Regions from separate parts of the Paenibacillus sp. FSL H3-0469 genome, predicted to be linked through region 2. Evidence: a T-box and tRNA genes for the amino acid it is inferred to sense, from the RefSeq annotation. Region 2 holds a T-box; the other holds one or more tRNA genes.
The links. The T-box of region 2 lies ahead of metG (methionine--tRNA ligase). A T-box ahead of a tRNA ligase gene usually reads a tRNA of that ligase, here a tRNA-Met.
Positions count from the first base shown of each region.

Region 1: it has a tRNA-Met gene. The T-box ahead of metG (methionine--tRNA ligase) is inferred to sense a tRNA for this amino acid. The anticodon was not compared.

Region 1 covers NZ_CP150302.1:2,452,072-2,467,571, reverse strand. The annotation lists gene NSS83_RS10715 (LL-diaminopimelate aminotransferase) at 1-992, shown strand, start outside; gene NSS83_RS10710 (GNAT family N-acetyltransferase) at 1,296-1,856, opposite strand; gene pyrR (bifunctional pyr operon transcriptional regulator/uracil phosphoribosyltransferase PyrR) at 2,741-3,322, shown strand; gene NSS83_RS10700 (aspartate carbamoyltransferase catalytic subunit) at 3,325-4,233, shown strand; gene NSS83_RS10695 (dihydroorotase) at 4,353-5,633, shown strand; gene carA (glutamine-hydrolyzing carbamoyl-phosphate synthase small subunit) at 5,718-6,899, shown strand; gene carB (carbamoyl-phosphate synthase large subunit) at 6,901-10,122, shown strand; gene pyrF (orotidine-5'-phosphate decarboxylase) at 10,320-11,036, shown strand; gene pyrE (orotate phosphoribosyltransferase) at 11,033-11,674, shown strand; gene NSS83_RS10670 (hypothetical protein) at 12,461-12,625, shown strand; tRNA gene NSS83_RS10665 (tRNA-Met) at 12,711-12,784, shown strand; tRNA gene NSS83_RS10660 (tRNA-Ile) at 12,834-12,907, shown strand; gene NSS83_RS10655 (hypothetical protein) at 13,256-13,561, shown strand; gene NSS83_RS10650 (hypothetical protein) at 14,030-14,233, shown strand; gene NSS83_RS10645 (hypothetical protein) at 14,669-15,028, opposite strand; gene NSS83_RS10640 (DUF6199 family natural product biosynthesis protein) at 15,323-15,500, opposite strand, start outside.
Region 2 covers NZ_CP150302.1:7,752,921-7,768,420, forward strand. The annotation lists gene NSS83_RS33595 (aldo/keto reductase) at 1-67, shown strand, start outside; gene metG (methionine--tRNA ligase) at 176-1,831, opposite strand; T-box leader at 1,881-2,152, opposite strand; gene NSS83_RS33605 (site-2 protease family protein) at 2,282-3,358, shown strand; gene NSS83_RS33610 (hypothetical protein) at 3,428-3,643, shown strand; gene NSS83_RS33615 (GNAT family N-acetyltransferase) at 3,767-4,210, shown strand; gene NSS83_RS33620 (DUF3892 domain-containing protein) at 4,302-4,538, shown strand; gene NSS83_RS33625 (copper amine oxidase) at 4,795-5,349, shown strand; gene NSS83_RS33630 (DUF1292 domain-containing protein) at 5,433-5,756, shown strand; gene NSS83_RS33635 (aminotransferase class I/II-fold pyridoxal phosphate-dependent enzyme) at 5,834-7,309, opposite strand; gene NSS83_RS33640 (MFS transporter) at 7,454-8,743, shown strand; gene NSS83_RS33645 (hypothetical protein) at 9,071-9,667, shown strand; gene gndA (NADP-dependent phosphogluconate dehydrogenase) at 9,933-11,345, shown strand; gene NSS83_RS33655 (shikimate kinase) at 11,537-12,043, shown strand; gene NSS83_RS33660 (rhodanese-like domain-containing protein) at 12,083-12,391, opposite strand; gene aroA (3-phosphoshikimate 1-carboxyvinyltransferase) at 12,518-13,810, shown strand; gene NSS83_RS33670 (GNAT family N-acetyltransferase) at 13,798-14,364, shown strand; gene NSS83_RS33675 (CoA-binding protein) at 14,530-14,964, shown strand; gene NSS83_RS33680 (hypothetical protein) at 15,189-15,500, shown strand, end outside.

The DNA.
Region 1 (15,500 bases), 2.5 Mb from region 2:
GTATTCCTGAATTTAAGGCAGCAGCGGCTGTGTACCTTAAGGAAGTTTTTCAGGTGGACGGAATTGACCCTGTAACAGAAATCGTGCATTCTATTGGCTCGAAGCCTGCGCTGGCAATGCTGCCATCCGTATTCATTAATCCGGGTGACATCACGATCATGACCATTCCGGGCTACCCGGTGCTGGGTACTCATACCAAGTATCTGGGAGGACAAGTCTACTCCGTGGAGCTGAAGAAGGAGAACAACTTCCTGCCTGACCTGAACTCCATTCCTGAAGAGGTTGCCCGCAAGGCGAAGCTGCTCTACCTCAACTATCCGAACAACCCTACGGGTGCAAGTGCCACACCTGAGTTCTTCACTGAAGTGGTAGCCTGGGCCAAAAAATATGATGTAGTCGTCATCCATGACGCTCCTTATGCTGCATTGACGTATGACGGCGTGAAGCCGCTGAGCTTCCTGTCCGTACCTGGTGCCAAGGATGTCGGCGTGGAGCTGCACTCCCTGTCCAAGTCCTACAACATGACCGGTTGGAGAATCGGCTTCGTGGCCGGCAACCCGCTGATCGTGAAGGCGTTCAGTGATGTGAAGGACAACAATGATTCCGGCCAGTTCATCGCGATTCAAAAAGCTGCCGCGTTCGGTCTCTCTCATCCTGAGATTACCGAAGCGATTGCCGCCAAATACTCCCGCCGCCACAACATGCTGGTGGATGCGCTGAACAGCCTGGGCTTCAAGGCCGAGAAGCCGAAGGGCTCCTTCTTCCTCTATGTAGCCGCGCCAAAAGGCGTCAAGGGCGGACGCCGCTTCGAATCCGGCGAGGATTTCTCACAGTTCCTGATCCGCGAGAAGCTCATCTCCACCGTGCCTTGGGATGATGCCGGCGCGTTCGTGCGTTTCTCCGTCACCTTCGTCGCCAAGGGCGAGGAAGAGGAGAAGCGTGTCATCTCCGAAATCCAAAGACGTCTGAGCGACGTTGAATTTGAATTTTAAAATGTAGATAACGAAGAAGCCGCTGCGGAGAAATCTGCGGCGGCTTCTTTGTGGTGCGCGTCTATCTACATAGCGGACTCCCGCTCAGCCCGGCTCGAATTGTTGCACAAAATGCAGCCTCGCACCGCTCAAACCAAGCTCGAACACACATATCCTGCACTTTTTGCAACAATCCATTCGGTGATGATTAATATCTGGCATAAATCCTGCAAAAACTGCAACAATTGGCCCGGCAGCACACAGGAGCGGAAGAATTCCTGCATAATGTGCAACATCAGAGCATTAGTAAAGCATCAGTGCAGCCTACCCTTTCCGGTAAGCCACCCGATGGAAAGCATTAATGTACCGAAACAGCGCTTCACCATCATCCGGCACATTCCCTGATCCACCCAGTGGCAGTATCATCGCCTGATAAGGCTCCGGTACCATTCGATATTGATGCACATAGGAGGTCAAGACGAACCCGTTCCGCTCCCAGAATTGAATACGTTCCTTGTGCGATGCCGTAACCCCCGATTCCGCTTCGATGATGACTCCCCGGATGCCATGTTCCTGCACCGCCCAAGCTTTGATCTGCTCCAGCATCCAGGTCCCCGTACCCTCCCCGCGCAATAGCTTATCTACTGCCAAGTAATCAATAATCAGGATCTTGTCCGCAGCTTGCCCCACTACACCGGTAACAGCCATCGCAACAACCGTCCCCTGATGCACCCCCGCATGTAAGTAACCAATCCCACGGTCCAGCATACTGCGGAGAATCCCTTTAGTCTTGGCTCCACTTGGAAAAGCTTCATGATACACCCGCTCCATCCGCCCCCACCACGCCTCATCCCACTCTTCTATAGTAATAAACTCCATGTTCATGATTGTATTCGCCTCCAGTTCCATCATAGCAGAGGAAGGGGGGAGAGCAAAAATAAGGCTTAGCAGGGAAGATAGTATTAAAGATGTTTATGCAAATGAAGAGAATGGCAGGGAGGTTCGATAGGTGGCGCAGGATTTTTTCTATTGTATTTCGTACAGCAGATGAGTGCTAAAACGTGCCTATAAGTAAATCTATTGCATTTCATGCATTAGAATTCTGTAAAAGCAATGTTTTTGAGCAGAAATCTGCAATTCAAGTGTACGAAATACATTAGAACACAGTTCAGCGGGCCATTCAATCAAATCTATTGCAGAGATTGCAATGAGCCTTAAATACAAGCCATAACCAATCGGCATTGCAATACGCACGATCAGCGCAGCGCCATAGTGCCCCCCTCTGCCTGCCTCTCCCCCAAGGGGGGATGTCAAATCTCTTGCACCGTTTAGGTGGAAGCGGCGGAGGGGATTTTGGAACTGCAGGAGCGATAGCGTCCGCCTTTACTTTGTCTCCGGATTTAATCCGCTAAGCGGTTAATTCAAATCAATCTGGAGACAACAGCGGCCGAAAGTCCAAAATCACCGCAGCTGCGCCCTCCCCTAAACCGTCCTGTGAAGAAAATTTGACATCCCCCCGTCCATCTGTCATAATTCCCTATAGTTGAATAGCGCCTTTAATTCAGTCCCGTGAGGCTGGCAAGGTAACGTGAATCGAGGTTCGCGTAAGAAAGCAGGAATCCGTATGAGTACGGAGTGCCTCTTTATGCGCGCGGACACGCCATCTTTTTGAATCTGCGGATTTCACTCCTTGCCTGCTTTGGGCAAGGAGTTTTTTAGTTTATCCGGGGAACTTGAACAGGCGATCAAGCAGGAGGATGGCAAAGAGCATGGTTACTGAAAAAAATGTCATTATGGACGAAACGGCGATTCGCCGGGCACTGTCACGCATTGCACATGAGATTTTGGAGAAAAACAAGGGTATCGAGAATTGCCTGCTGGTCGGCATCCGGACCCGGGGGATCTACCTGGCTCAGCGGATCGCGGAGCGCATTAAGGAAATTGAGGGCGTGGACATCCCTTACGGGGAGCTGGACATTACTCATTACCGCGATGACCGCGAAGGCGGCGGGGACAACCGGGAAGCGATGGACAAGGCGGTTGTGAACAGCAATCTGATCCTGCCTCCGGGCACCAGCGGCACCCGGGATAAGAAAGTAATCCTGTTCGACGATGTACTGTACACCGGAAGAACGATCCGCGCGGCAATGGATGCACTGATGGATTGCGGAAGGCCCCGGATGATCCAGCTGGCTGTACTGGCTGACCGCGGCCACCGGGAGCTGCCGATCCGCCCCGACTATATCGGCAAGAACGTACCCACCTCCAGGCATGAGCAGATTGAAGTGTCCCTGAGCGAGTATGACGGCAAGGACGAAGTGTACATTATTTCAAACCGGGAGGAACGATAACAATGATGACGGCAACCAAAGTGAAGGAACGCAGTCTGCTGGGGATGAAGGAGCTGGCGGAGTCGGAGATTAACCAGCTGTTAGACAGAACAGCTTACTGGGATCATCAGAGTGAGAAGCTCACGCCGGTGCTGAGAGCACATTTTGTTGCCAATATGTTCTTCGAGAATAGTACCAGAACCCGCTTTTCCTTCGAAATGGCTGAGAAACGTCTGGGTGTACAAGTACTGAACTTCACGGCTGCGGCCTCCAGTGTGGAGAAGGGCGAGTCCATCTACGATACAGTGCGCACACTGGAGTCAATGGGTATCGATGCCGGAGTCGTCCGGCTGAAGCCTGCCGGGGTGCTGCAGCAGCTTGCCGAGAAGGTAGGCGTTCCGCTGATCAATGCCGGGGACGGCAACAACGAGCATCCGACGCAGGCGCTGCTGGACCTGTACACGATGCGCAAGCATTTTGGCGGACTGAAGGGCCTGAAGGTCTCGATTATCGGGGATATTATGCACAGCCGGGTAGCACGGTCCAACCTCTGGGCACTCACCAAAATGGGGGCAAGCGTGCAGTTCTGCGCCCCTGTGAATATGCAGGCTCCTGAGCTTGCGGCCTACGCTCCATACGTGTCTATGGAAGAAGCGCTGAAAGCGGATGTGGTCATGATGCTGAGAGTGCAACTGGAGCGGCATGCTTCAGGCATTATTTTATCGGCTGAGCAGTACAGGGAGCACTTCGGACTGACCGAGGAACGGGCTTCCAGGCTGGACCCGGCAACGATTATCATGCATCCGGCACCGGTGAACCGCAATGTGGAGATCGACGATGCGGTAGTGGAGAGCAGCCAGTCCCGGATTTTCCCGCAGATGGCGAACGGAGTGCCGGTACGGATGGCGGTCATGGAGCGGGCTTTGCAGTAGCAGAACGGCAACCAAAAAAACCTCACATAAGAGCATTAATAAATATACACAAAGATGAATTTTTATTATATAATAACTACAGAGCTTACGGCTGCGGCCGGAAGGCACAAAGGAGAATCATAACCGTGATCATCAAAAATGCCAGTGTACTGAACGAAGAAGGCGTGCTGGAGCGCAAGCATATTGTTGTGCAGGACGGAGTTATCTCGAAGATTCAGGATGCCGCCGAGGCGGTAGAAGAAGCCGGAGAGACCGTTGAAGCGGAAGGCAAGCTGCTGATACCGGGACTGATCGATATGCATGTGCACCTGCGTGAGCCGGGCTTCGAGCATAAGGAAACCATTGAGACGGGGGCGCGCTCGGCGGCCAAGGGCGGATTCACCACGATTGCCTGCATGCCGAACACACGCCCGGTAACTGACAGTGCAGAGATCGTACAGCTGGTGAAGGATAAGGCACGCGAAGCGGGGCTTGTGAAGGTGCTGCCTTACGCGGCCATTACCAAGAATGAGCTGGGACGCGAGCTGACGGATTTTGCGGCACTGAAGGAAGCGGGAGCGATCGGCTTCACCGATGACGGCGTAGGCGTGCAGAGTGCGCAGATGATGAAGGATGCGATGAAGCTGGCGAAGGAACTGGATATGCCGGTGATTGCCCACTGTGAGGATAACTCGCTGGTGGAAGGAGCGCCGGTAGCCGAAGGCACTTTTGCCGACAAGCATGGCCTGAAGGGAATTCCGAATGAGTCGGAAGCCATTCATGTAGGCCGTGACATTCTGCTGTCTGAAGCAACGGGTGTCCACTATCATGTGTGCCATGTCAGCACTGAGCAATCGGTCCGGCTGATCCGCCAGGCGAAGCAAATCGGCATTAAGGTAACCGCCGAGGTGTGCCCGCATCATCTGCTGCTCTCGGAGGAAGATATTCCTGGCATGGACGCCAATTGGAAAATGAACCCGCCGCTGCGCTCCCGCCGCGACGTGGAAGCCTGCATCGAAGGGCTGCTGGACGGCACGCTGGATATCATCGTGACCGACCATGCCCCGCACAGCGAAGAAGAGAAAGCCAAGGGCATGCAGCTTGCACCGTTTGGCATCACCGGCTTTGAGACGGCCTTCCCGCTGCTGTATACCACTTTTGTGGCCACAGGCAAATGGGATCTGTCCCTGCTGGTGCAGCGGATGACCGCTGATCCGGCCCGGGTGTTCAGACTGAATACAGGCAGCCTTGCAGTAGGGGCGCCTGCCGATCTGACCCTGATTGATTTGAATGAAGAGAAGGAAGTAGACCCTGCAACGTTTGCGAGCAAGGGCCGCAATACACCTTTTACCGGATGGAAGCTTAAGGGCTGGCCGGTGAAGACCTGGGTAGACGGCAGAGCCGTATGGAGTGAGGCTTAACAGAAGTAAGCAGTAGCCCATGCAGCCCGGCTGCATGGCTGTGACATAAGAATCAGACTACAGAAACAAGAAGGAGTGGAAGGCATGCAGGCGAGATTGCTGCTTCAGGACGGAACACTGTTTACAGGCACCGCATTTGGCGCGGAAGGCGAGAAAACGGGCGAGGTTGTTTTTAACACAGGAATTACAGGCTATCAGGAGGTACTATCGGACCCTTCGTACTGCGGCCAGATCGTCACCATGACGTATCCGCTGATCGGGAATTACGGCATTACCCGTGATGATTTCGAGTCCGTGCGCCCTTTTGTACACGGCTTTGTTGTGCGGCGCCACGAATCCGTACCCAGCAACTGGCGTGCTGAATACAGTGTAGACGATCTGCTGAAGGAATATGATATTCCCGGCATCAGCGAGATTGATACCCGTATGCTTACCCGGATTATCCGCCACTACGGCACCATGAAGGCGATCCTCACCACTTCTAACAAGCGTGTGGAAGAATTAATGGAGATGATGGGTGACACTACTATTGAGGAGCTGCGCAATCAGGTAGCCCGTACCTCTACGACAGCAGCCTACAGCAGCCCGGGCACCAAAGAACGCATCGTGCTGGTCGATTACGGCGCGAAGACAGGTATCCTGCGTGAACTGAACAACCGCGGCTGTGATGTGGTGGTTGTGCCTCATGATGTCACTGCAGACGAGATCCGCCGCTTGAACCCGGATGGCATTCAGCTCTCGAATGGCCCTGGGGACCCGAAGGATGTACCTTATGCGGTACAGACCATCTCCGAGCTGCTCGGCGAATACCCGATCTTCGGCATCTGCCTGGGACACCAGCTGTTCGCACTGGCCTGCGGCGCTGATACAGAGAAGCTTAAGTTCGGCCATCGCGGCGGGAACCATCCGGTGAAGGAGCTGGAGAGCGGACGCTGCTTCATCACCTCCCAGAACCATGGCTACACCGTGAACGAGGAATCGATTGCCAGCACAGACCTGGAAGTTACCCATATCAATAACAATGACAAGACCGTTGAAGGACTGAAGCATACCCGCTACCCCGCTTTTTCGGTGCAGTACCATCCGGAAGCGGCGCCGGGACCGCATGACAGCAGTTATCTGTTCGACCGTTTCCTGCAGCTGATCGCAGACCACAAGGCGCAGCGGCCGGCCGGATCGCGCCAGGCACAGCTTGCGGCGAATGCCAGAATCACGGCACCGAAATCATCCGCACCCCAGCTTGAAGCCGTGAAAGGAGCTCTATAACATGCCTAAGAACAACAAACTCAAAAAAATTCTGGTTATCGGCTCCGGTCCGATCGTTATTGGTCAAGCTGCCGAATTCGACTATGCAGGCACACAGGCCTGCCAAGCCCTTAAGGAAGAGGGCGTCGAGGTCGTGCTGATCAACAGCAACCCGGCAACGATTATGACTGATACCAATATGGCTGACAAAGTATACATTGAACCAATTACACTTGATTTCGTAACCGGCATTATCCGTCAGGAGCGCCCGGACGGGCTGCTGCCTACACTCGGCGGACAGACCGGCCTGAACATGGCCGTAGAGCTGGCCCGTGCCGGTGTCCTGGAGCAAGAGAAAGTGAAGCTGCTGGGCACACAGCTCGAATCCATCGAGAAAGCAGAAGACCGCGATTTGTTCCGCGAGCTGATGCGCGAGCTGGAACAGCCTGTGCCGGAGAGTGCGATTATTACGAGTGTGGAAGAAGCGCTTGGCTTCGCCGCAGGAATCGGCTATCCGCTGATCGTTCGTCCGGCCTACACGCTGGGCGGAACCGGCGGCGGGATCTGCGACAACGAAGAAGAGCTGCGCGAGACCGTTAAGGCGGGTATCCGTTACAGCCCGATCGGCCAATGTCTGGTCGAGAAGAGTATCGCCGGCATGAAGGAAGTCGAATATGAGGTTATGCGCGATGCGAATGACAACTGTATTGTAGTCTGCAACATGGAGAACTTTGATCCGGTTGGCGTACATACGGGCGACAGTATCGTTGTGGCGCCGAGCCAGACGCTGTCCGACCGTGAATATCAGATGCTGCGCAGCGCTTCCCTGAAGATTATCCGCGCGCTGAATATTGAAGGCGGCTGTAACGTACAGTTCGCCCTGGACCCGCAGAGCTACCAATATTACGTTATTGAAGTGAATCCGCGTGTCAGCCGCTCCTCGGCGCTGGCATCGAAGGCGACCGGTTATCCGATTGCCAAAATGGCGGCCAAGATTGCCCTCGGCTATACGCTGGATGAAATCGTCAACCCGGTAACCGGCCAGACGTATGCTTGCTTCGAGCCTACGCTGGACTATATCGTCAGCAAGATCCCGCGCTGGCCGTTCGACAAATTCATCTCGGCGAACCGCAAGCTGGGAACGCAGATGAAGGCGACCGGAGAGGTCATGGCGATTGGCCGGACTTTTGAAGAGTCGATTCACAAGGCGATCCGGTCGCTGGAGATCGGTGTCCACCGTTTCCGTCTGCCGGGAGCGGAGCTGCTTGAAGAGAGTGTGCTGCGCTATAGACTTGCCAAGCCGGATGATGAGCGCCTGTTCCTGATCGCGGAAGCCTTCCGCCGGGGCTATGAGCTGCAGGAGATTCAGGATATTACGAATGTGGACTGGTGGTTCCTCTCCAAGATCGAGGGGCTTGTGAGCTTCGAGGAAGAGATCCGTGCCGAAGAGACCTTGTCTGCTGAGACGCTGTATCAGGCCAAGCGCAAGGGCTTCACAGACCGGGCAATTGCCGAGATCCGTGCCGAAGGCCGTCCAGGCGGAGCATTCACCAAGGAGTCAGAGGTACGTGTGCTGCGTCTGCAGCAGGGTCTGGTTCCGGTATTCAAAATGGTAGATACCTGCGCCGCTGAATTTGAGGCCACTACACCATATTACTACTCGACCTATGAGACGGAGAATGAGGTCATTCATTCCGACAAGCAGAAGGTCATTGTCCTCGGCTCCGGCCCGATCCGTATCGGCCAGGGGATTGAATTTGACTACTCCACAGTGCATGCGGTGTGGGCGATTCAGAAGGCCGGCTATGAAGCTGTAATTATCAATAATAATCCAGAGACCGTCTCAACGGATTTCAATACCTCGGACCGTCTGTACTTTGAGCCGCTGTTCTTCGAGGATGTCATGAACGTAATTGCCCAGGAGAATCCGATCGGAGTCATCGTACAATTCGGCGGACAGACCGCGATTAACCTGGCTGCACCGCTTGCTGCTGCGGGTGTGAATATTCTGGGTACCAGCCTGGCGAGCATCGATGAAGCTGAGAACCGCAAGAAGTTCGAAGCGCTGCTGGCCCGTCTGGATATCGCACAACCTAAAGGCAAGACCGTAATCAACATTGATGAAGCCGTCGAAACCGCGCAATCGCTTGGTTATCCGGTGCTGGTTCGTCCATCGTATGTCCTGGGCGGACGTGCTATGGAGATTGTCTACAACGACACCGAGCTGCTGAGCTACATGGTTGAAGCGGTAAAAGTAAATCCGGAGCATCCGGTGCTGATCGACCGCTACATGCTGGGCAAGGAAGTGGAAGTGGACGCCATCTGTGACGGAGAGACAGTTGTCATTCCGGGCATCATGGAGCATGTGGAACGCGCAGGGGTTCACTCCGGCGACTCCATCGCAGTCTACCCGCCGCAATATCTGGATGAAGGTCTGAAGCAGAAGATTGCTGAGATCACCATCAAGATTGCCAAGGAGCTCAAGACCATCGGTCTGGTGAACATCCAGTTCGTCATTTATCAGAATGAAGTGTATGTGATTGAGGTCAACCCGCGCTCCTCGCGTACGGTTCCGTTCCTTAGCAAGGTAACCGGTATTCCGATGGCGAACCTGGCGACCAAGATCATTCTGGGCGGCAAGCTGAAGGAAGACGGGTACACGGAAGGTCTGTGGCCGGAGAGCGATTATGTGTCGGTAAAAGTGCCGGTGTTCTCTTTTGCCAAGCTGCGCAGAGTGGAGCCTACGCTGGGACCGGAGATGAAATCTACCGGTGAAGTCATGGGCCGCGACAAGCTGTATGCCAAGGCGCTCTATAAAGGTCTGATCGGTGCAGGAATGAAGATTCCAGCTACCGGAGCAATCATCGTAACCGTAGCCGACAAAGACAAGGCTGAAGCGGTAGAGCTGATGAAGGGCTTCCATGCCATGGGCTACAAAATCATCGCTACCGGCGGTACAGCAGCGGCGCTGGAGCAGGCGGGGCTGAACGTGATGAACGTTAACAAGCTGGATGAGGGCGAGCCGACTATTCTGGATCTGATCCGCGGCGGTCAAGCGAACTTCGTCTTCAATACACTGACCAAGGGCAAAACGCCTGAGCGTGACGGATTCCGCATCCGCCGTGAAGCGGTAGAGAACGGAGTCGTATGTATGACCTCGCTCGATACGGTAACGGCGCTGCTAAGAATGCTTCAGACGATTAACTTCTCGTCCCAGTCGATGCCTGCTTTTGTCGGACAATAAGATAGAGGGTGAGGCAGCTGTAACAGGCTGCTACAGGAACGGTTTGCGTTAACGCAGACCGTTCCCCTATGCCCGGGACCTTAATATCGAAGGTGTTGGATACGATAACTAAGAAAGAAGGTTGGCGAATGGAACGGACAGCAGCAGAGCAGCAGCACGGGCACGAGAATGTCGGACAGATTGAGAAATGGAATGAAATGGCCGGACGGCTGATGGTTGCCCTGGATTACCCGAATGCAGACCAGGCGCGGGCGCTGATCGAACAGCTCGAAGGTATCCCTTGCTATATGAAGGTGGGCATGCAGCTGTTCTATGCCGCCGGTCCTGACTTCATCCGGGAGCTGAAGGAGCGCGGATATTCGGTATTCCTTGATGTCAAAATGCACGATATCCCCAACACGGTCCGGGGTGGTGCTGAGAGCCTAACCGGGCTGGGCGTGGACATGTTCAACGTACATGCCGCCGGGGGCGCAGCCATGATGGCGGCTGCGGTGGAAGGAGCGGCTCAGGCGGTCAGCCTGAAGCCATCGCTGCACATGTCGCTGATCATTGCAGTAACCCAGCTTACCAGCACTAGCCAGGAAGTGATGAACCGCGAAATCGGCATAGCCGGAACAGTGACCGATGCAGTGGTGCGATACGCCAAGCTGGCAGCGGAAGCAGGCTTGCATGGAGTGGTAGCATCCCCGCAGGAATCCGTGGTGATTGCTGAAGCGTGCGGACCCGAGTTCCGCACGGTTACCCCGGGCATCCGGCCCGCTGGTGCGTCACTGGACGATCAGTCCCGGGTCATGACGCCCGGACAGGCTATTCGCCAAGGCAGCCACTACCTGGTAGTGGGCCGGCCGATTACAGCCGCGGCAGATCCGCGTGCGGCAGCACTATCTATTATTGAGGAGATGAGCCAAGCATGAGCAAATTAGAGAATCGAAGTGAACAGGTCGCAAGTCATCTGCTGGAGATCGGAGCCGTAGCCCTGCGCCCGCAGGAGCCGTTCACCTGGACCTCCGGCATCAAATCGCCGATCTATTGCGACAACCGTCTGACCATGGCCTTCCCGGCAGTCCGCAATTACATTGCGGAGGCCTTCGCAGAGCTGATCAGAACCAGCTACCCGGACGCAGAGGTGATTGCCGGGACAGCAACCGCCGGTATCCCGCATGCGGCCTGGGTGGCCGATAAGCTCGGTCTCCCGATGGCTTACATCCGGGACAAGGCCAAAGGCCACGGCAAGCAGAACCAGATCGAAGGACTGATCGCGCCCGGCCAGAAGGTCGTTGTGATCGAGGACCTGATCTCCACCGGGGGCAGCTCCATCAAAGCCGCACAGGCCGTACAAGAAGCAGGCGGCCTCCCGCTGGCCGTCTTGGCCATCTTCAGCTACGAGCTGGACCGCGCCGTAGAAGCCTTCGCCGCTGCCGAGCTTCCGCTCCAGAGCTTGTCCAACTACAGCACGCTGATTAATGTGGCGCTGGCCCAAGGCAAGATCGCAGAGAGCGATGTAGCGCTGCTGCAATCCTGGCGACAGGACCCTGCCGCCTTCGGCGTGTAGGGCTGTAGAGGACCCTGAGGATGGAAGATGGTGCGTGGAGAATGTTGAGAATACGTAAAGCGTAAACGTAGAGCGTAAACGTAAAGCTTAGAAAATGCGTAGAAGAAGCCTTGTCCTCCTTTACCGGGGGGGCTGGGCTTTTTAGAATTAATATGTTTTGGGGTCCCTGCAAAGTACCTGAGTCATCATCGAAGCTAAAGTCGCACTTTGTGGGGTTATTTTGTGCTAATAATTAGTTTTTGGACAGTCAGGAAAAGAAGTGGAAAAACAGCATCTATTCAATGGCTCAGCACACTTCTGGATGCTCTAGTTGGAAAAAATACACTTGTTGAGACCCGAAATGGACAATAACGCAGATACGGCGTGAACTAGATGACCTAAATCCACTTATTTCTTTTGAAGAGGCGATTTCCGCCCAAGCAAGTGTACAAAATCCAACTGTAATCATCTCAACTGCTTGTTATCTCCACAGCCCCTAATTAGCTGCATACTCCAATATCCATGCGTTACTAACCAATCTCATCATGTCTTGCTCCAGTGAAGAATGTGACCGCTACTCTCATCACATTCGTTCCATTGCCCACCACCTTGTTTTCAACTCATTTGTTATACTCCATATCCCCTGTAATCTGCTCCATGCCTGCGTTATTCTTCAACCAGTAACCTAAGCATACGGGCAGAAATTGCCATCTTCTCCGCCAAGCTATCCTCTAATTTTCTTGCAAAACTGGGCATGATAAATAGCACCGGGACATATATTATTGCGATGAAGGAGAAGAGGGTATCATGAATTGGATCTATTTTGCCAAGTTGTTCAGGACCAGATTTCAAGCGGGCTGCCTTGCCAAAAGACTGGAGCAGGACGGCTGGATCTATGGCTATCATGATCCGAGTTTTGTGGAAATATACCGTTCGCGCAAGGGCCGTTATGGTGTGCGTTTTCTGCCTTAGACAGAAAATCCAAAATCATCCTTGACTTAATGCATGGCTATATTGTATATTATCTATTGTCGCTGTTTAAATAATTATTAACTGACGCGGGGTGGAGCAGCCCGGTAGCTCGTCGGGCTCATAACCCGAAGGCCGCAGGTTCAAATCCTGCCCCCGCAATTACCTTATTACACCGGACAGCACTCGTATAATACGGATATCCTAGTCCGGGCCCTTAGCTCAGTTGGTTAGAGCGGTCGGCTCATAACCGATTGGTCACAGGTTCGAGTCCTGTAGGGCCCACTTCACTTAACCCCCTTGCCTAGCAAGGGGGTTTTACTTTGTTCAGGGTAGTTTCCCAACCTTGCTAACAGATTTGCAAACGAAGTACATTTATCCATATAATAGAACTGTTTGGCTTCGAATCATCTATTTGGTTAATTATTACTCAAATTATTAAGCACGATATGGTACCCTCCTGAAACTATTAATCTGAGAGTCGTAAGAACGACTGATGCACATATAGACATTGAGTAGTGCAAAGACTGTTTATAGAGGCGTTAAGAATTGCACGGTTTTGTTCCAGAAGGAAGGGTCGGAAGGAAGATACTTCTAGATGTCGAAATGTGATGTCGAAGGGAGGTGAGTGTAATGGATGATTGGGGGGAGAAAATAAAAAAAGCATTTGATGTTCATGTTGAGAAAAGAGTAAATATAACTACTGCTTTGAACTCACTTATGGTTGAACTAAGAGATCGACAAGGACTAAAACCTAATGTAGAACTTATAAATGAATATCCTTTGGTTTGGAGGATATTGATTCAAGGCCGCTGTGTTGATATTAGCGAAGAGGAAATTGATGATATCCGGGATTCATTGCCTAGTTTCAATGGTTCAGGTGAGAAATTACCCTTACTTGATGGAATTAAGAAATTGTTAGTTGAAAAATTTAATTAAGCGCCTTAGGATGATTTTTTGTGTTTTTAGAGGGCCTATTATATATGTTCTCAAACACTTTCAAACAATAAACTCGTCTGGCATTAAGCCAGGCGGGTTTATTTTATAGCTTTTGCAAATGCTCAATAACTATGTTCATGAACTTCTTAAAATTTTTTTAAAGCTTGTTACTTCCATTCTCTTGTTCTTTAGCTTTCTCACTGAAATGTATGCTAATAATAGCAATTACCAATAAAATTACACCTACTACATTAGAGAATGCAGGCTCATTGTTTGAAATTGATCGTATTAACAACCGAATATTAATAGCAAGAGCCCCGAACCAACATATGTAAACAAACCATTTAGTACTGTTCTTCATTATTTCACCTTTCATATACATTATTTTATAATTATACAATATAGAATCAGCATGTTTCGCTTTCAAGCTGATCTTTAGGTTTCCATTATCCCAATTAAGGAGGAATTATGAACCAGAGAAAAATCGTTAATTTAACAGTGATTATTCTGATCATATGTATTTTTTATTATTTTTTCGTAAGCGGAGGTACTGCTGCGGTTGGAAGAATAGAAAAGCTTTTTTTGAAGGAAAAGGAGTCGTATTTTATGGCTTACAAATATAATTTGCTGCGTAAACCTTACCTTGTGAAAATTAAAGAAGATGAAATATAATCTGTGTATGACTTGATCAAGGGGTGAAACAATGAAGTTACTGGACGGTCTCTAGCTTCCCTGAAGGAGGTTAGAGCTGAGTTGACTAGAAGCGTTAAGAAAACACCCGTAAGTAAAGATCAGGCAAATCCCTGGACGAAACGACAGGCAAGCAAGGCTGTGCGAAGATACTCCCGAGGTATTCCTTATGGTAAATTCTATCGAAAAATTTATTGTTCGTGGGATATAAGCGATTGGAGATTTTACAAACCTTATTTGCAAGCGGTCAAGGAATGGGAGACCAATGGTAGAAGTTGGCACAGACCCGTTAGCCTTCAGAAATTAACTTTAAACTGGAATAAGGATTTTAAAAGAAAATAAGAAAAGGGGTTGCCGATAGGGAAGCGTCGGCGGCTCCTTTTCTTATGTACGTTCTGCCTTAAAGAAGAGCTAGTTTTAATTTCTATCTACTAAAATAGTATATGCAGTTATGTTTCCGAATTCATCATATGAAAATATAGTTGAGGCTCCATATTGAACAGCTTGAACCCATCCATCTTCATACAATACAATAGCCCCATCATTAAAAATTAGTTCAAGTGATCCGGGGAGATACTTCCAATATCCTGAATTCATGTGAACAATAATTTGTTCAAAACTAGCCTTGGCACTCACATCTTGTGGAGTAACCTTGTTTAGAGTAGATACTGCGGGAAGATCAGGAGTCTGGATGGATGCAGTTGCTGCAAAAGAGGTGGAGCCTAAAGCGAAACAAGCTGTAACGGTTAAAAGGCCAACCAAAAGTTTCTTTTTCATACTTCAAACCTCCAAAATGAGTATTTTGTGTGTTACATAAGTAATAATAGATTAAATGGATTTATATGTATATAAGTAATAAGTATGGTTTTTAATGATATTTTTTGTCATATATTGGAGGTTAATGTCGTTTGTTGATTTTTAATTGGATTTGAATAATATGTCCTAGGACTTTGTAAGGATTATTATTAAAATGCAATTATATATAAGTTTTTACTAATGAAAAACGGGCCATTTTGTGGCCCGCGTGTTCGACTAAATTTCAATATTTGATTTTTAATGCTTATTAGGGAATTAACCAAACATAGAAGGCAAAAAGAACAAGAAAAAGAGAATAAGAACGATCACGCTGGTGATTCTGCTCATCATAAGATAAGCCTCGCTGGGCCCGGAGTCGCCTTTGACCATCCAGCCGTAACGCATATGCCAGCCCATGGCCGGGAAGAAGATATTCAATACTGCAATCAATACG
Region 2 (15,500 bases):
CGCAAGGATTGAGCGGATATCCCCGCAAGGGATTGCAGCCGGAGCACGTTACCCCGGCCAGAACTAAGTTATCACACAGAGCAGACAGCTACTGTGTATCCATCCATATTTTTCCTTGAGCGTTCTTGCCTGCGCTGCTTGCTTTAGCGGGCGGTATGCGGGAAAGAACGCTTTTTTAACCCATCCCCATCCGCTCCAGCTCCTCTTCTATCCGCTGCACCTCTATCCGCTCAAACAGTAATTCAAGCTCCAATATAGGCCGCCCTGCAAGAATGGATACCGGGTGCCATACGGGCTGTTCTATGGACAAGAAACCTCTAATCTTCCCGCAGGAGAAAGGAATGAACGGGTTCAGCAGGTTTGCCAGGTTGGCAATAATCTGAACACAGGTGTACAGCGTGTTGCCCCCTGCCGCAGGATCATGCTTGATCTGGAGCCACGGCTGCTGTTCATCAAAATACTTGTTGGCCTGGCGGACGTGCGAGAAGATGAATTCCAGGGCTTCTTTGAAGTGTCCTGCTTCAATCAGCCTTCCTGCTTCCCTATACAGGTGATCCAGACTGCTCACCCATGCTTCGTCTAAGACTCCATCTGGAACTTTGCCATTCCAGAATTTATTCACGAACACGAGGCTGCGGTTGACAAAATTGCCGAACGCGCCCAGCAGCTCGCTGTTATGGCTATAGATGAACTCTCTCCAGGAGAAGTCGGCATCCCGCTTCTCGGGACCGTTCGCGGTCAGGAAGTAACGGACCGAGTCCGGGTCATACCGGCTGAGAATATCCGGCACCCAGACCGCCCAGTTGCGGCTGGTGGAGAATTTCTGCCCTTCCAGGGTTAAATATTCAGAAGAGAAGATCCGGTCCGGCAGATGCAGTTCCTCAGCTCCGAGCAGGAGAGCGGGCCAGATCAGGCTGTGAAAAGGAATATTGTCCTTCCCATGCACATAGTAGGCGGTTATAGGCGGCTGCTCATCGTAATCTTGTGCGGACGCTATAGACCAGAAATCCTCCCACCGGTTGCCTGTCTCCGCCGCCCACTGCTTGCTGGCGGACAGATAGCCGCTGACCGCTTCGATCCAGACATAGATTTTCTTGTCTGCGAAGCCGGGAATGGGCACATCCACGCCCCAGTCCAGATCGCGTGTTGCTGCGCGGTCCTGCAGGCCTTCCTGCAGATATCTGCGAGTTAGACGGACAGCATTATCTCTCCAGCCCTGCGCGGAATCAGCATATTCTGTGAGTGCTTGCTGGAAGCTGGACAGCGACAGGTAGTAATGCTGAGTAGAGCGCAGCACCGGCGTAGAGCCGCAGAGGGCGCATGTGCGCTCCAGCAGATCCACCGGATCGAGAATCGTGGAACAGTAATCGCATTGGTCCCCCCGGGCCTGCTGTCCGCATACCGGGCAGAGACCATGGACATAACGGTCCGGCAAGAAGCGCTGGTCTTGCTCACAATAGCACTGGAGACTGGGTTTCTGGTACAGATACCCGTTGTCCAGCAGCTTAACGAACAGCTCCTGTACTGTGCTGTGGTGATGGGTCTGATCGGTCCGGGTATACAAGTCATAAGTGAAGCCTAAGGTGCGGAAGCAATCGGCGAACTCCTCATGATACCGGCTGGCGAATTCACCTGGCGTTACACCCTCCTGCGCTGCCTGTACAGCAACGGGGGTGCCGTGGCAGTCACTGCCGGATACATACAGTACAGCGTCACCTTTGGCACGGTGGTAGCGGGCCAGAATATCTCCCGGAAGAATGCTGGCGAGTCTGCCCAGATGCAGGGAGCCGTTGGCATAAGGCCAAGCCCCTCCGATAAAAATGTTAGCCATCTTTCTCTCCTCCTCAAATTCATTGAACGCAAAAAAGGCACTCATCCCCTAAAGGGACGAGAGCCTATGCTCACGTGTTACCACCCAAATTCATCAATGCCTCGCGGCATCCACCTCTTCAGGTACGTCCGCAGAAAAAAAGCGGGTATACCCTAGCATGGTAACGGATGCGGGTTCCGGCGCAGCCTACGTCCCGTTCATGCCGGGATTCGGTGCGCAGCTCTGAGACCATATTCCCGAGGGTTTTCTTTGCTCCTTTTCACCAGCCGGAGCTCTCTGTGGAAGAATTGCCAGGGTACTCTTTCTCTTCGCAGCTATTGTGGTTATCCTAATTACTGGATATCATATATGCAGGCCGGGAGATTTGTCAACATCATAAGTCTATTTGCAATCCACCGTACTCCTGTGCGACAGTAGAGAGACACAGAGGTCAAAAGGAGATTGAGACTATTGCAGGAAAACAAACAGGAGAAAAAAAGCTCAGGCGCATGGGGATGGCTGGGCAGCGGGGCGGTATTGCTTCTGCTTAAGGGAAAAGCCATTATCTCTCTGCTCAAGCTGGGTAAAATCGCAGGTCCGCTGATCTCCATGATGGTATCGATCTGGGCTTATGCACTGATCTCACCATGGCAGTTCGCTGTGGGCTTCGTGGCGTTATTATTCGTTCATGAGATCGGCCATGTTATCGCTGCCAAACGGATCGGATTGCCGGTAAGTGCACCACTGTTCATTCCTTTTATGGGCGCACTGATTACGATGAAGAAGCAGCCGCTGGATGCCAGAGAGGAAGCGTATGTCGCTTTTGGCGGCCCAATATTGGGGAGTATCGGTGCTCTGATTGTTTTTGGAGCAGCCTATTATTATCATAGCCCCTTGTTATATTCACTGGCCTACATCGGCTTCTTCCTTAATCTGATTAACCTGCTGCCGATCCATCCGCTGGACGGGGGGAGAATTGCCACGGCAGTTACCCGCTGGTTATGGCTGGTAGGGCTCATTGGAGGATTAGCTGTAATCATCTATCTGAAATCTATCCTGTTCGGCATCATCTGGGTAATGTTCGCCTATGATATGTATAAGAAGTACATCAGCCGGCGTACGAAGAATCAGATGCATACGGTGCTCAAAAGCTTCCTGATCCCCATCGGGGATCTGCAGGAGCAAGGGTATCTGATCCCCGGCCCTGAGCATAAACGGGAGCTGCCGTTCACCACCTACAGTGATTTGAACCGTCAGCAGTTCGTCGGGGTACGCTGGGATAACCTGGATTATTATGGAACGGCGACCCTGCCGGTACAATCGCTAATCGGAAAAGTCAAAGTCGTGCAGCTCGATCAGCTGTATGTGGACGCCAGCCTCCACATGAAGATGACCTGTGAGATCAGCTTCACAGTATATGACAATGATAAGTACTATGATGTGCCGGCTGCTTCCCGCTGGAGATATGGGGCTGCGTATTTTGTCCTTGCCGGAGTTCTCGGGGGGATGATGTATCTTGTCCATGTGGTTGGCAATGTAAATCTGTAAAGCTTCGTTTATGAACCTCCCGATTCGTCAAAGCTGTAAAGAGCCGAGAAGGATGAGGGGGTAATAACAATGCGCATGGCCAGAGTATGTCTATTATGGATGGGAGCATGTCTCCTTCTGGGAACCGCCGGATGTGCGTCAGGCAAGGAGATTCCTGAATATACGGATGTTCACAGCATGACCGGACTAGACGGAAGTCTGAATTCACGGGATAGCCTGACCTCGCCGGTTCTGCGGGATGTGTATGACCGCTCGATTCCCGAGGAGGTCTATGACACTCCCTGAAATCAGTGTCCGGCGGTTCCCTGCCCGCTGGCCTTCCCCGGAAACTCTCAGGCTCTATACAGGATATTAATAATTCTGTATAATGCTCCATATTGATTGGACCTATAGAGAGGAGTCAGGGAGATGGCAGTGGAAATCGTACATGTTACTACAGAGGAGCAGCTTCAAATGGCGCTGGAGATCCGCAAGAAGGTATTTGTGGAAGAACAGAAGGTGCCGGTAGAAGAGGAGATCGATGAATATGATGTCATCAGTGAGCATGTGCATCATTTCCTGCTCATGGAGGGCGGACAGCCGGCTGCAACCGGCCGGATGATCTATTATAAAGCGGACACCGCCAAGATGCAGCGGATTGCCGTTCAGGAGGCCTTCCGCGCTAAGGGATGCGGACGTATCCTGCTGCTGGCTATGGAAGAACGCGCACGTGAGCTGGGTCTGCAGGCATCCATTCTGGATGCCCAGTGTCAAGCAGAACCCTTTTACCGCAAGCTTGGCTACGAAGTGATCTCCAAGGAGCCTTTCTATGATGCGGGGATTCTGCATGTCAGAATGAGTAAGGCCCTGTAATCTGCCGGGTACATACTCTTTCGCTGCGATGGACAAGCTAGAATCGGGCCAGGACAGCTGGCTAATTCTAGTGCGAAGGAGACGATCCTAAGTGATGAATCAAGAACGGGAACGCTTTATTGCCGCCAAACGTAACGGTGACGGGGACCTGACCGGGTTCCAGACCTCCTCCGGACGCGTGCTGGATTATCAGCAGGCACTTCAGGAGGTGCAGTCCGGCAGCATCGCAGGCGTCAATGTATTTAAAGGCAAAGATGGTGAAATGTATATCCGCGGCGATGCAGACGGAGATCCTACGAATAATCTGGATCAGCTTCCGCAATTTTAGCCGGGCATAGATAACAGGGGGAACGGCCGGACAGGCGTCTTACAGGCGCTGAAGTCCGGCCTTTTCTATGTCCAGAGGAGACAGCAGCTTCTCCAATAATGCTGCGTTAACGTCTGCTGCACATGCCGAAACCGGTTGCTGAAGGGCTTGGTTTTCTTTTCTTCTGCAAAAAGAAATAAATCCCTGAATTCTGCGCAACTTGTCGTTGGCTTAGCAGTATACATTAACAGCATGAATTATTTGGAGGGGCTTTACAATGAGATGGAGAAAAATTGCTCTGTGCACGGTTGTGTTTTTCATGATGGGAAGCTCCTATTTGTTCGCGGACGCTGTGAACCAGAGGATCAAAGTATGGAGCAATGGAAAGGAAATAGCCGACGGCGGCTATTTGATTGACGGCAAGACCTATATTCCCGCCAGGGAGGCCGGGGGTATCGTCAGCTGGGACGGCTCAGGCAGAGTGACGATCCTCAAGCCGAATGTTCATATCGTACTGTTCAAAGGCGACACGGTATTCGGCAATGTCAACACAGGCAAGCTGAAGATGAAGATTCTGACACAGGTGGACAGCCTGAAGGACAGCATCGCTGCCGTGAAGGTGGCGATCACCGATCCTGCCGGGAATGTGAAGGATATTCTCGAGGATGCCGTCGGCTCCAAGAATGAGGATTTCTGGTTCTCCACACCGGAGTTCACCTATGATTTCAAGGAACCGGGCAAATATAGTGTAGGCTTCTTCATGAAGGCGTCCAAGAACGGAGAGTACATTCTTGTGTCCGAGAAGGTAGTTACGGCTTCATCCAAGAATTAAGTCCCTCCTGCAAATTGACCTGTCCTTATCTTACGTGTTACGATACCAAATGTAGGATAATTCAATTAAAGTGAGGTATTACAATGAGCGATCACAAACATGAGCATGGCCATGAACATGGTGAAGCATGCGGTTGCGGACATGATCACGACCATGAGCACGAGGAGTTTGTGCTGACCTTGACGAACGAGCAGGGCGAAGATGTAGAAATGGTACTGGTGGAAACGTTCGACGTAGGCGAGAAGTTGTACGCCCTGCTGCTTGAGCGCGAGAACCCGGAAGCAGACGGAATCATCCTTCGTATGGAAGAAGAAGACGAGGAAATGGTTCTGTACAACATTGAAGATGAAGCTGAATGGAAAGCTGTTGAAGAAGCTTATAACGAGCTGCTTGCCCAGCAAGAATAGATTTCAGGCATTCATGCAAAACCCCGATACTCTATACGTATCGGGGTTTTGCATGTCGCACTGCTATGGGACAAGCCTTAGGAGATCGGCTCTGCTTCAACAATGACTTTTATATTGGTAATGCTGCGGTCCTCGGGTCCTTTGACAGGTAATCCGATTTCTACATGGTCGATGATATAGTCGATATTATCCTGGGTAATAACTTCTCCAGGGAGAAGAATAGGAATACCCGGCGGATAGACGTAGATGAACTCTGCAATGATGTAACCGGCAGACTCCCGGAAGGGAATCAGCTGCGTATCCGCGTAGAAGGCATCTCTCGGGATCAGGGCCAGCTGCGGGATATTCGGTACCTGTACCTTAAGCTCATAGATCTCACCCTTGCTGTAATGGATCGCTGAGAGCACCTGCAGCGCAGCTAGCAGCTTATCTACAGATTCTTTAGTATCACCAGGGGTAATCAGGCAAAGAATATTATACATGTCGCTGAGTTCAACTTCGATATTATACTTCTGCCGGAGCCAATTCTCGGTCTCATAACCGGTAATGCCCAGGTGGCGTACATGAATGTTCAGCTTTGTCGGATCATGATCGAAGGTAGCTTCTGTTCCGAGAATTTCTTTGCCGAAGCTGTACAGCCCCTCAATCTCATTAATTGAATTACGGGCATAGGTCGACAGTGCAATGGTTCTCGCCGCCATCTCATGTCCGTTCAGGGCAAGGTTGCGTCTACTGGTATCCAGAGAGGCAAGCAGAATATATGAGGTTGAAGTGGTGGTCAGCATGCTGAGAATGGTCTGTACCCGTTGTGGGTTGACAAGACCCGTCTTGGCATTGAGGTTCAGTACCGAGCTCTGCGTCATGGAGCCGCCCAGCTTATGCACGCTGGTTGCTGCCAGGTCTGCACCGGCCTGCATGGCCGATACCGGTAAGTCCTCATGAAAATGAATCAGTACTCCATGTGCCTCGTCCACAAGTACGGGAACCCCGTAACTATGGGCCAGGTCGACAATCGAACGGAGGTCGGCGCATACGCCGAAATACGTCGGATTGATAACGAGGACACCCTTGGCATCCGGATGGCGCCTTAAAGCCCGCTCAAGCGAGCTGGTGGTTATGCCGTGGTCTATCCCAAGATTCTCATCCTGTACAGGAGAGACGAAAATAGGCTTGGCTCCGGAGAAAATAATGGCCGACATCACTGATTTGTGAATATTGCGCGGCACAATAATTTTGTCTCCTTCTGAGCAGACAGAGAGGATCATAGTCATGATGGCATTGCTCGTGCCCTGTACACTGAAATACGTGTAATCGGCGCCGAAAGCCTCTGCAGCCAGCTTCTGAGCTTCAAGAATAACCCCGGTGGGCTGATGAAGATCATCAAGCGGTGCAATATTGATCAAATCTATGGATAGAGCGTTATCGCCGATAAACTCACGGAATTCGGCATCGGTCCCGAGCCCCTTCTTATGTCCCGGAATATGGAATTGAACTGGATTTCCGGCGGCATGCTTTTTGAGAGCAGTGAAGAGGGGAGTAGCTTGTTGATTCATTTAATGCTGTCACAACCTTTCGCGAAGAGTGGTTTTTTGATTTCGCTGAAGCAAAAGGTGTCCCCGGAGGGACGGAATCCCCATTTCTACTTGAGCAAGCATCAGTATAACAAATCAATCAACATAATACTAGGATGTGATGAAATGTCTGGCAAAGCAGCGGAACGTATGCATATCAGTTTAGCCTCACCGTTCATATTAGAAATGTGGATCATTATTTTCCTGGTCGAATTCGTCAAAGGATCGCTGCTGGTAGCCCTGCTGCCGGTCTATATGGAGAATATTCTGGGTCTCTCCGTAACGGTGGTCGGGTTCGCCTTCGCGCTGCAGTATCTCGGGGATAACCTGTTCCGCAGCCCGTTCGGCTGGGTGATGGAGCGGATCGGCTACCGCTGGACGATGACAGGGGCGCTACTGCTGCTTGTGGTGGCTGTCGGGCTGATTATCTATGCCAAAGATGCCGTAAGCTTGTCCATCGCCTGTCTGATTCTGGGGATCGGCACCTCGCCGCTGTGGCCTTGTACGATGACAGGCATCACCGAGCTGGCGGACTCTACCCGGAGCGGCAGCAGCGGTGCAGCCATGGGGGCGGTGGAGATGGCGTCACTGGCCGGAACCGGCGTCGGTCCGATTATCGTCAACTTCATGATGGATCATGGCGGACATGGCTACCGGACGGTCTTCCTGGTGCTGATGGGCTTCGCTGCCGCCGTTGTAGCCGTGGCGCTGTTCCTGCCTTCGAAGATTGGCGGGCATGCGCCGCGCGCTGTCCGCGAGATGTCGGCAGAGGGGCCGCCGGTACCGCGTAAGCCGGTAAGACCCTTGCAGAGTCTGAAGCGGACCTGGAAGCAGGTGACCTCCTCTCTGAAGGTAAGCCGCCTGCTGTTTCCTGCCTTGTTCTTGCAGGCATTTGCGATTGGGCTTATGACGCCGGTGGTTACCCTGTTCGCACGCTCGGAGCTGCATGTCACCCCCAACCAGTTCAGCCTGCTGCTGATTGCCGGGGGAGGAATTACCGTGCTGACACTTATACCCGCCGGGAAGCTGGTCGATAAGGTTGGCACCTCCATCTTCCTCAATATCGGCTTCCTGCTGGCAGCCTGCTCCATGGCCTTCTTCTCACAGGTCCGCTGGCTTCCGCTGGCCTTCGTGGCGGTAGCTCTGGTCGGGATCAGCTATGCGCTGATTCTTCCGGCGTGGAACGCCTTCCTGGCCAAGCAGGTGCCGGAGGGGGAACGCGGGACCGTCTGGGGGCTCTTCCTGACGCTGCAGGGATCAGGAATGGTTGCTGGTCCGGTGGTGTCAGGCAAGCTGTGGGATACGGTCAGCCATGGTGCTCCTTTTCTGGCCAGCGCGGGAGTAATGGTTGTATTATTCGGCCTGCATCTGCTGATCGTCCACCGGACGAAGCTGAAGCACGGCAGGGCGCACTAACAAGAGCGGGCACAGGGGATTGAACCCGGTACAACAATGCAATAAGCCGCAGACCGCCTGAAAAAGAGGAGGAATGCGGCTTTACTGCTGTTTTTGCGTATAAATGGCTGGTCCATAACATCTAAAGCGGGTACCAGCGTTTGGAAAAGGCCGAAAACGGGTAAAAATAGTCAATAAACCAAGTTACCGCTACATAATATGAAGTATAAAATAAGTGTAAGCCACACAAAGAACCAAGGTGCAAGCGGAGGTCCGGCAGTCTGTTCTACTCTTAGGTTAGGCCATGAAGCTGACGATGCTTAAATCAAGCAGTTAGGGGGGAGTGCCGTGAACAAAAACGATGAAGTGGAGTACTGCAATCTGGAGCTGCGGTTTGACAGACAACATATCCAGGATCTAATCAAGGACTTGATCAAGGAAGGTTATTCCCTGTACTGGAGTGAGAACGAGAGTGTTTTTCTTATTTCGGTGCGCACCGGCCGCAAGCTTGTGAAGCTGCGCTTCCAGCGGATTAAGGACGGCTTCAAGCTGGTGGGAGACTACATGATCCGTGATGCGCGCCTGTCAGAATGGATGGAGAAGCTGATTGGGGATATGAGAGGTCATGCCGTTGTCAAGCGCTTCCGTGACCGTCAGATCATTATAGAGAATATTTTATTCGGTGAAGTTATCCGTCTGGTGGAGATTTCCGGTTATCAGCAGCGGGTGCTGTACCAGAAGGGGCCGCTTTTGTCCGATCAGGAGCTGACGAAGCTGTTCTACTCCATAGAGGGCGAAGAGCGAATCCGCGACCGCAGGCTTGCCGTGGATGAACAGCTCGACTTGCTGAATGAAGCTATGCGTGAGTGCGATGCAGACGCGGTGGCGGCCAGCACAGCTAGGCTTGAGCAATTGACCAGGGAGCTTGCAGCGCTGGAGTGGTAGGGAGCGAAGTGAATACATGCGGTTAAGGGCATCCCATCGCGGGGTGTCCTTTTATTGAGCCTTTCTTGAGGACGGGGGTTCACTTCTGTGCACAAAACCGTTAAAATAGTCATTGTGAGCAATTTCCCTGATGGATCGAAGTTTGTCAATGAAATTGATCTCTCTTTCGCAGGCAGAACTTTGCTGTCTCTGACAAAGGGTGGTATTCTTATACTGCGAGAAATGAATTTCACAAAAATACAGGGTGCAAAGGGTGGAGAACCAGATGTCAAAACAACAAATCGGCGTTATTGGCTTGGCGGTAATGGGCAAAAATTTGGCTCTTAACATCGAGAGCAAAGGCTTCAGCGTATCCGTGTTTAACCGTTCCCCGGAGAAGACACATGATCTGGTCGCAGAAGCAGCAGGCAAGAATCTGGTGGGTACGTTCTCCGTTGAAGAGTTCGTAGGGTCGCTGGAAGTACCGCGCAAGATTCTGATCATGGTTCAGGCAGGCCAGGCTACGGATGCCACCATTGAGCAGCTTCTGCCGTTCTTGGATCAAGGCGATATCATCATCGATGGCGGTAACGCTTATTTCCCTGACACAGTACGCCGCAGCAAATATCTTGAAGACAAAGGCTTCCGCTTCGTCGGCACCGGCGTGTCCGGCGGTGAAGAAGGCGCGCTCAAGGGCCCTTCCATTATGCCAGGCGGTCAGGAAAGCGCGTATAAGCTGGTTGAACCTATCCTTACGGCGATTTCAGCCCACGTGGGCGGAGAGCCTTGCTGTACATATATCGGGCCGGACGGTGCAGGACACTATGTGAAAATGGTGCATAACGGTATCGAGTACGGTGACATGCAGCTGATTGGCGAAGCGTACCACCTGCTCAAGGACGTCCTGGGTCTGGATGCCAAGGAACTGCACAGCACCTTCGCAGAATGGAATAATGGCGAGCTCGACAGCTATTTGATCGAGATTACGAAGGATATCTTCGCCCAGTATGACGAAGAGACCGGCAAGCCGATGGTGGACGTCATCCTTGATGCTGCCGGACAAAAGGGTACCGGCAAGTGGACAAGCCAAAGCTCGCTGGATCTCGGCGTGCCGCTGTCCATGATTACCGAATCCGTCTTCTCCCGCTTCCTGTCTGCCATGAAGGAAGAGCGCGTTGAAGCCAGCAAGGTACTGAGCGGTCCTGCTGTGGCTCCTTTCGACGGCGACAAAGCCGAATTCATCGAGAACGTGCGCAAAGCATTGTTCGCCAGCAAGATCGTATCGTATGCCCAGGGCTTCGCACAGCTGCGTGTGGCTTCTGACGAATACGGCTGGAATCTGAAATACGGCGAGCTGGCCAAAATCTGGCGCGGCGGCTGTATCATCCGTTCCCGGTTCCTGCAGAACATCACAGATGCTTATGAGAACAACGCAGAGCTGAAGAACCTTCTGCTTGATCCGTTCTTCAAGGATGTCATGGACAACTACCAGTCGGCATGGCGCAAGGTTATCGCTTCGGCTGTAACGCTGGGTATTCCGGTTCCGGGATTCTCCAGCGCCCTTGCATACTACGACAGCTACCGTACAGAACGTCTTCCGGCGAACCTGCTGCAGGCGCAGCGCGATTACTTCGGCGCTCACACCTTCAAGCGTGTGGACAAAGAAGGCGTGTTCCACCACAACTGGCTGGCTGAGTAACAGGCAGCGTTTAGCTTAATGCTCAGGAACCCGAGATGCTTTCCGCTTCATGCGGAGGGCTTTCGGGTTTTTTGCATCTATGAGGCACAGCCATGGCAGGCACAGCCCGCTTCAAAATGAAGGCTGCCGGCATTGTGCAAACTTTTCACCCTGTGTTATGATATGACAAATGTCGCGGCTTGGAGGTTGTTATGGACGATCGAAATATCATTCTCGTCGGGATGATGGCTACGGGGAAGTCTACAGTAGGCGCCATTCTGGCCGAGGAGCTTGACTATGAACTGGTTGATCTGGATGCAGTGATTACCGGAAGAGAGGGCCGCAGTATTGCGGATATCTTCGCAGATGGCGGAGAGCAGGCGTTCAGGCGCATTGAATCAGCGGTGCTTCAGGAAATGTTGCAGGGAGAGCGCAAAGTGATCTCTACAGGCGGAGGGGCGGTGCTTGCGCCAGGGAATGCAGAAGTCATGCTGGAGCATGGATTTGTTGTGGCTCTTACAGCCTCGGAGGATACCATTATTGAACGGGTCAGCGGGGATGAGAACCGGCCGCTGCTCGCCGGCAATGCGGCAAACCGGGTCCGTTCCATTATGGAACAGCGCAGGGAAGCTTACCGTTTCGCGCATTGCACGGTCGATACAACGGAACTGAACGTGGCTGAGGTCTCGCAATACATTTTACTGCGTTACCGCGCTTGAGCTTTTATGTGTGTTGGTGCTTAGGGATCAGGATGGGGCTTATTCCGCCCCGGTATCTTCCCACTCGATCATGCCGCCGCTCAGGTTAGAGCCTTGAATGCCAAATTGCTGCAGATATTCACAGACCCGCTGACTGCGGCTGCCGGAACGGCAAATGAAAATGATCTCAGTGTCTGACGGAAGCTTGTCCGTCTGCTGCGGGATCTGGCCCATCGGGATATGCTGTGCACCTGGAATCATGCCGAAGGCAACCTCATCCTCTTCACGGACATCGATCAGTACAAGCTCTTCGCCGGCAGCGAGCCGCTTACGCAGCTCCTGCGGTGTAATTTGCGGAATTTCATTCATGGTAGTACCCTCTTTTCTGCCCGAATGGGAATGGATTCTCTTCACGCAATGATAACACAACTGCGGATTACCCTGTCAAACAGGACCGTACATACAGACTATATATGATGAAGGAGCGCTTATACTATGGACGTTATTGTTAGGCCTACGCCGACGCTGCAAGGAGAATTCGGAGCCCTGTCCTCCAAAAACTACACCACGCGCTACCTGCTGGTAGCCGCTCTCTCTGAAGGAGTCAGCACGATCTACCATCCTGCCCACAGCGAGGACAGCGACGCGATCCGCAGATGTATCGCCGATCTCGGTGCAGTCCTGACCGAAGATGATGAGAAAATCATAGTGCAGGGATTCGGACGCCATCCCCGTGACATCAAGGAGCTGAATGTCGGGAATGCCGGTGCTGTTCTCCGCTTCCTGATGGCGGTGGCAGCACTTAGCCCGGAGGTTACCTTCGTAAATACGTATCCCGATTCTCTCGGCAAACGGCCGCATGACGACCTGATTCTGGCACTGGGCCAGCTCGGCGTTGAAGTAGAGCATAATAACGGAAGGCTGCCGATTACGATCCGCGGCGGCAAGCCGCAGGGCGGACGCATTACCGTCTCCGGCGCTGTCAGCTCGCAGTATCTTAGCGCACTCCTATTCCTGACCCCGCTGCTTGAAGAAGACAGTGAGATCATCGTGCTGGATGATCTGAAATCCAAGGTGGTCATCGGCCAGACGCTGGAGGTGCTGGAGCAGGCCGGGATCATCGTACATGCGGCGGATGATTATATGTCCTTCAAGGTGCCTGGACGCCAGAACTATGCAGCCAAGACCTATACGGTGCAAGGCGATTATCCGGGATCAGCCGCAGTGCTTGCGGCCGCAGCGGTGACGAAGTCGGATGTGACTATTCACCGGCTGGCTGAGAGAAGCAAGCAGGGGGAGCGGGCCATTGTCGATGTGCTGCAGATGATGGAGGTGCCGCTCACCCATGAGAACGGAACAGTGCATGTGCAGGGGAACGGCATTCTGAAGGCAGTCGAATTCGACGGCGATGCGGCAACCGATGCGGTGCTGGCAATGGTGGCTGCGGCGGTTTTTGCCGAAGGGACCTCACGCTTCTATAATGTGGAGAATCTGCGCTACAAGGAATGCGACCGCATCACGGACTACCTGGCAGAGCTGACCCGGGCCGGTGCGAAGGTCGAGGAACGCCGGGACGAGATTATCGTGCATGGCACACCTGAAGGCGTGGAAGGCGGCGTAACCATTAATGCCCACTATGACCACCGTGTGATTATGGCGCTTACTGTAGTGGGCCTGCGTGCCCGCCAGCCGCTGCTGATTAAGGATGCCCATCATGTGGCGAAGTCTTATCCGCAGTATTTCGATCATCTGCGCTTGCTGGGTGCGGATGTGGAATGGGTGAAGTGAGCATTCTAGGTTCTTTAAGCATCACACCTCTTGCTCCGGAAGATATCCCTTCCGTATCGAAGCTGTTCAAGGTGACGATCGCCGACGCCTTCGAACGGGAAGGATTGGGGCACCTGCAGGAAGACATCCGGCAGGAGACCGCAGCCAAGATACAGATGGCCAATGCTGCGCTGAATCCGCAGGATACGGATGTGTATTTCTGGCTGGCCAGAAGCGGCGGAGTGGTTATCGGCACGGTTTCTTATGCACCTTGCGGAGAGGACATACGGAACTGCACCGATAACCGCCTATCGGCTGTCGGTGAGCTGGGAAGCTTGTATGTCCTGCCTGAATTTCAAGGGCAGGGTGTAGGCTCAGCTTTAATTGAGGAGGTCACGGTCTTTCTCAGAAAGCGGGGGATTTCCGAATTCTGCCTGGACAGCGGATATAAGCGGGCGCAGGACAGATGGCTGCGGAAATTCGGAACGCCCCATGCAGCAGTGCAGGATTATTGGGGGCCGGATTCCATTCATATGGTATGGCTGTGCAGCTTGGGGCACCCAGAGGATTCGTAGATCCAGATATAAATGAACAGGTTACGTAAGGCTGACGGGAATTTGGAACTTCTGGTGCGGCGCTGTATGATATAGGTGTTGCTGAAAATGACAGAACCGTGGCTGAAGCGGCAAGCAGTGCTGCGGAGGGCATGGACGAAATCAGACGGAAGGGGAAATACACACATGAGCTTTGAGAACCCTAGCAGGGAAGAGATCGGCGAGATACTGGCTGCGGCAGGCAATATCGCTGTTGTTGGCCTATCCGACAAAACAGACCGCACCTCATATATGGTTGCAGGGGCTATGCAGAGCCGGGGTTACCGGATCATTCCGGTCAACCCGTCTGTGGACGGGGAGATCATGGGCGAGAAATGCTACCATACGCTGGCGGAGATTCCGGAGCCGGTGGATATTGTGAATGTGTTCCGCCGCAGTGAATACTGCGCGGCTGTTGCGCAGGAGGCTGCTGATATCGGCGCACGTGTGCTTTGGCTGCAGCAAGGGATCATTAGTCAAGAGGCGGCGGACATTGCCGCTGCCAATCATATGATCGCGATCATGGACCGCTGCATTAAGGTGGAGGAAGCGATTACGATGAAGGGCCGGAGCCGGGGATAAGACGATTCACATGTATGATCAGGTGTGCAGATGCCGGATATACTTGTAGGTCAAAGCTATCCAGATTTAATTTTTCCAAATGTCCCTCAGACCTGGTTGCAGTATTCTTGATTGGTTTTCGCTAACAATTATTGAAATGATTTACACAGACGAAGAACGTCCTTTACTCCATTAACAAGGGGAGAAGGGCGTTTTTTGCATTTTTCGGGAGGGGGAAGATAGATATGGAATTTGAAATGGCACACAGCAGCTTTATGGAGGCACATACGAATGAAAGAACGGGTGAACGGAGAGGGAGGCTGCTGCGCGGACATAACTATGCGGAGAAGCTGTTTCTGCAGAATGTATGGTGGCCGCTATTCGAGTCACTGGAGCATCTGCACCCTGAATATGAGGTGTACGACTGGAACCGGAAGTCGCAGTTTCTGGATTTTGCTTTTCTGCCGCAGAACGGAACCCGCTTTGGCATCGAATGTGACGGTTATCAGAGCCATATCAAGGATATGGACCGGGAAAAATTCAACTATGCGCTGAAC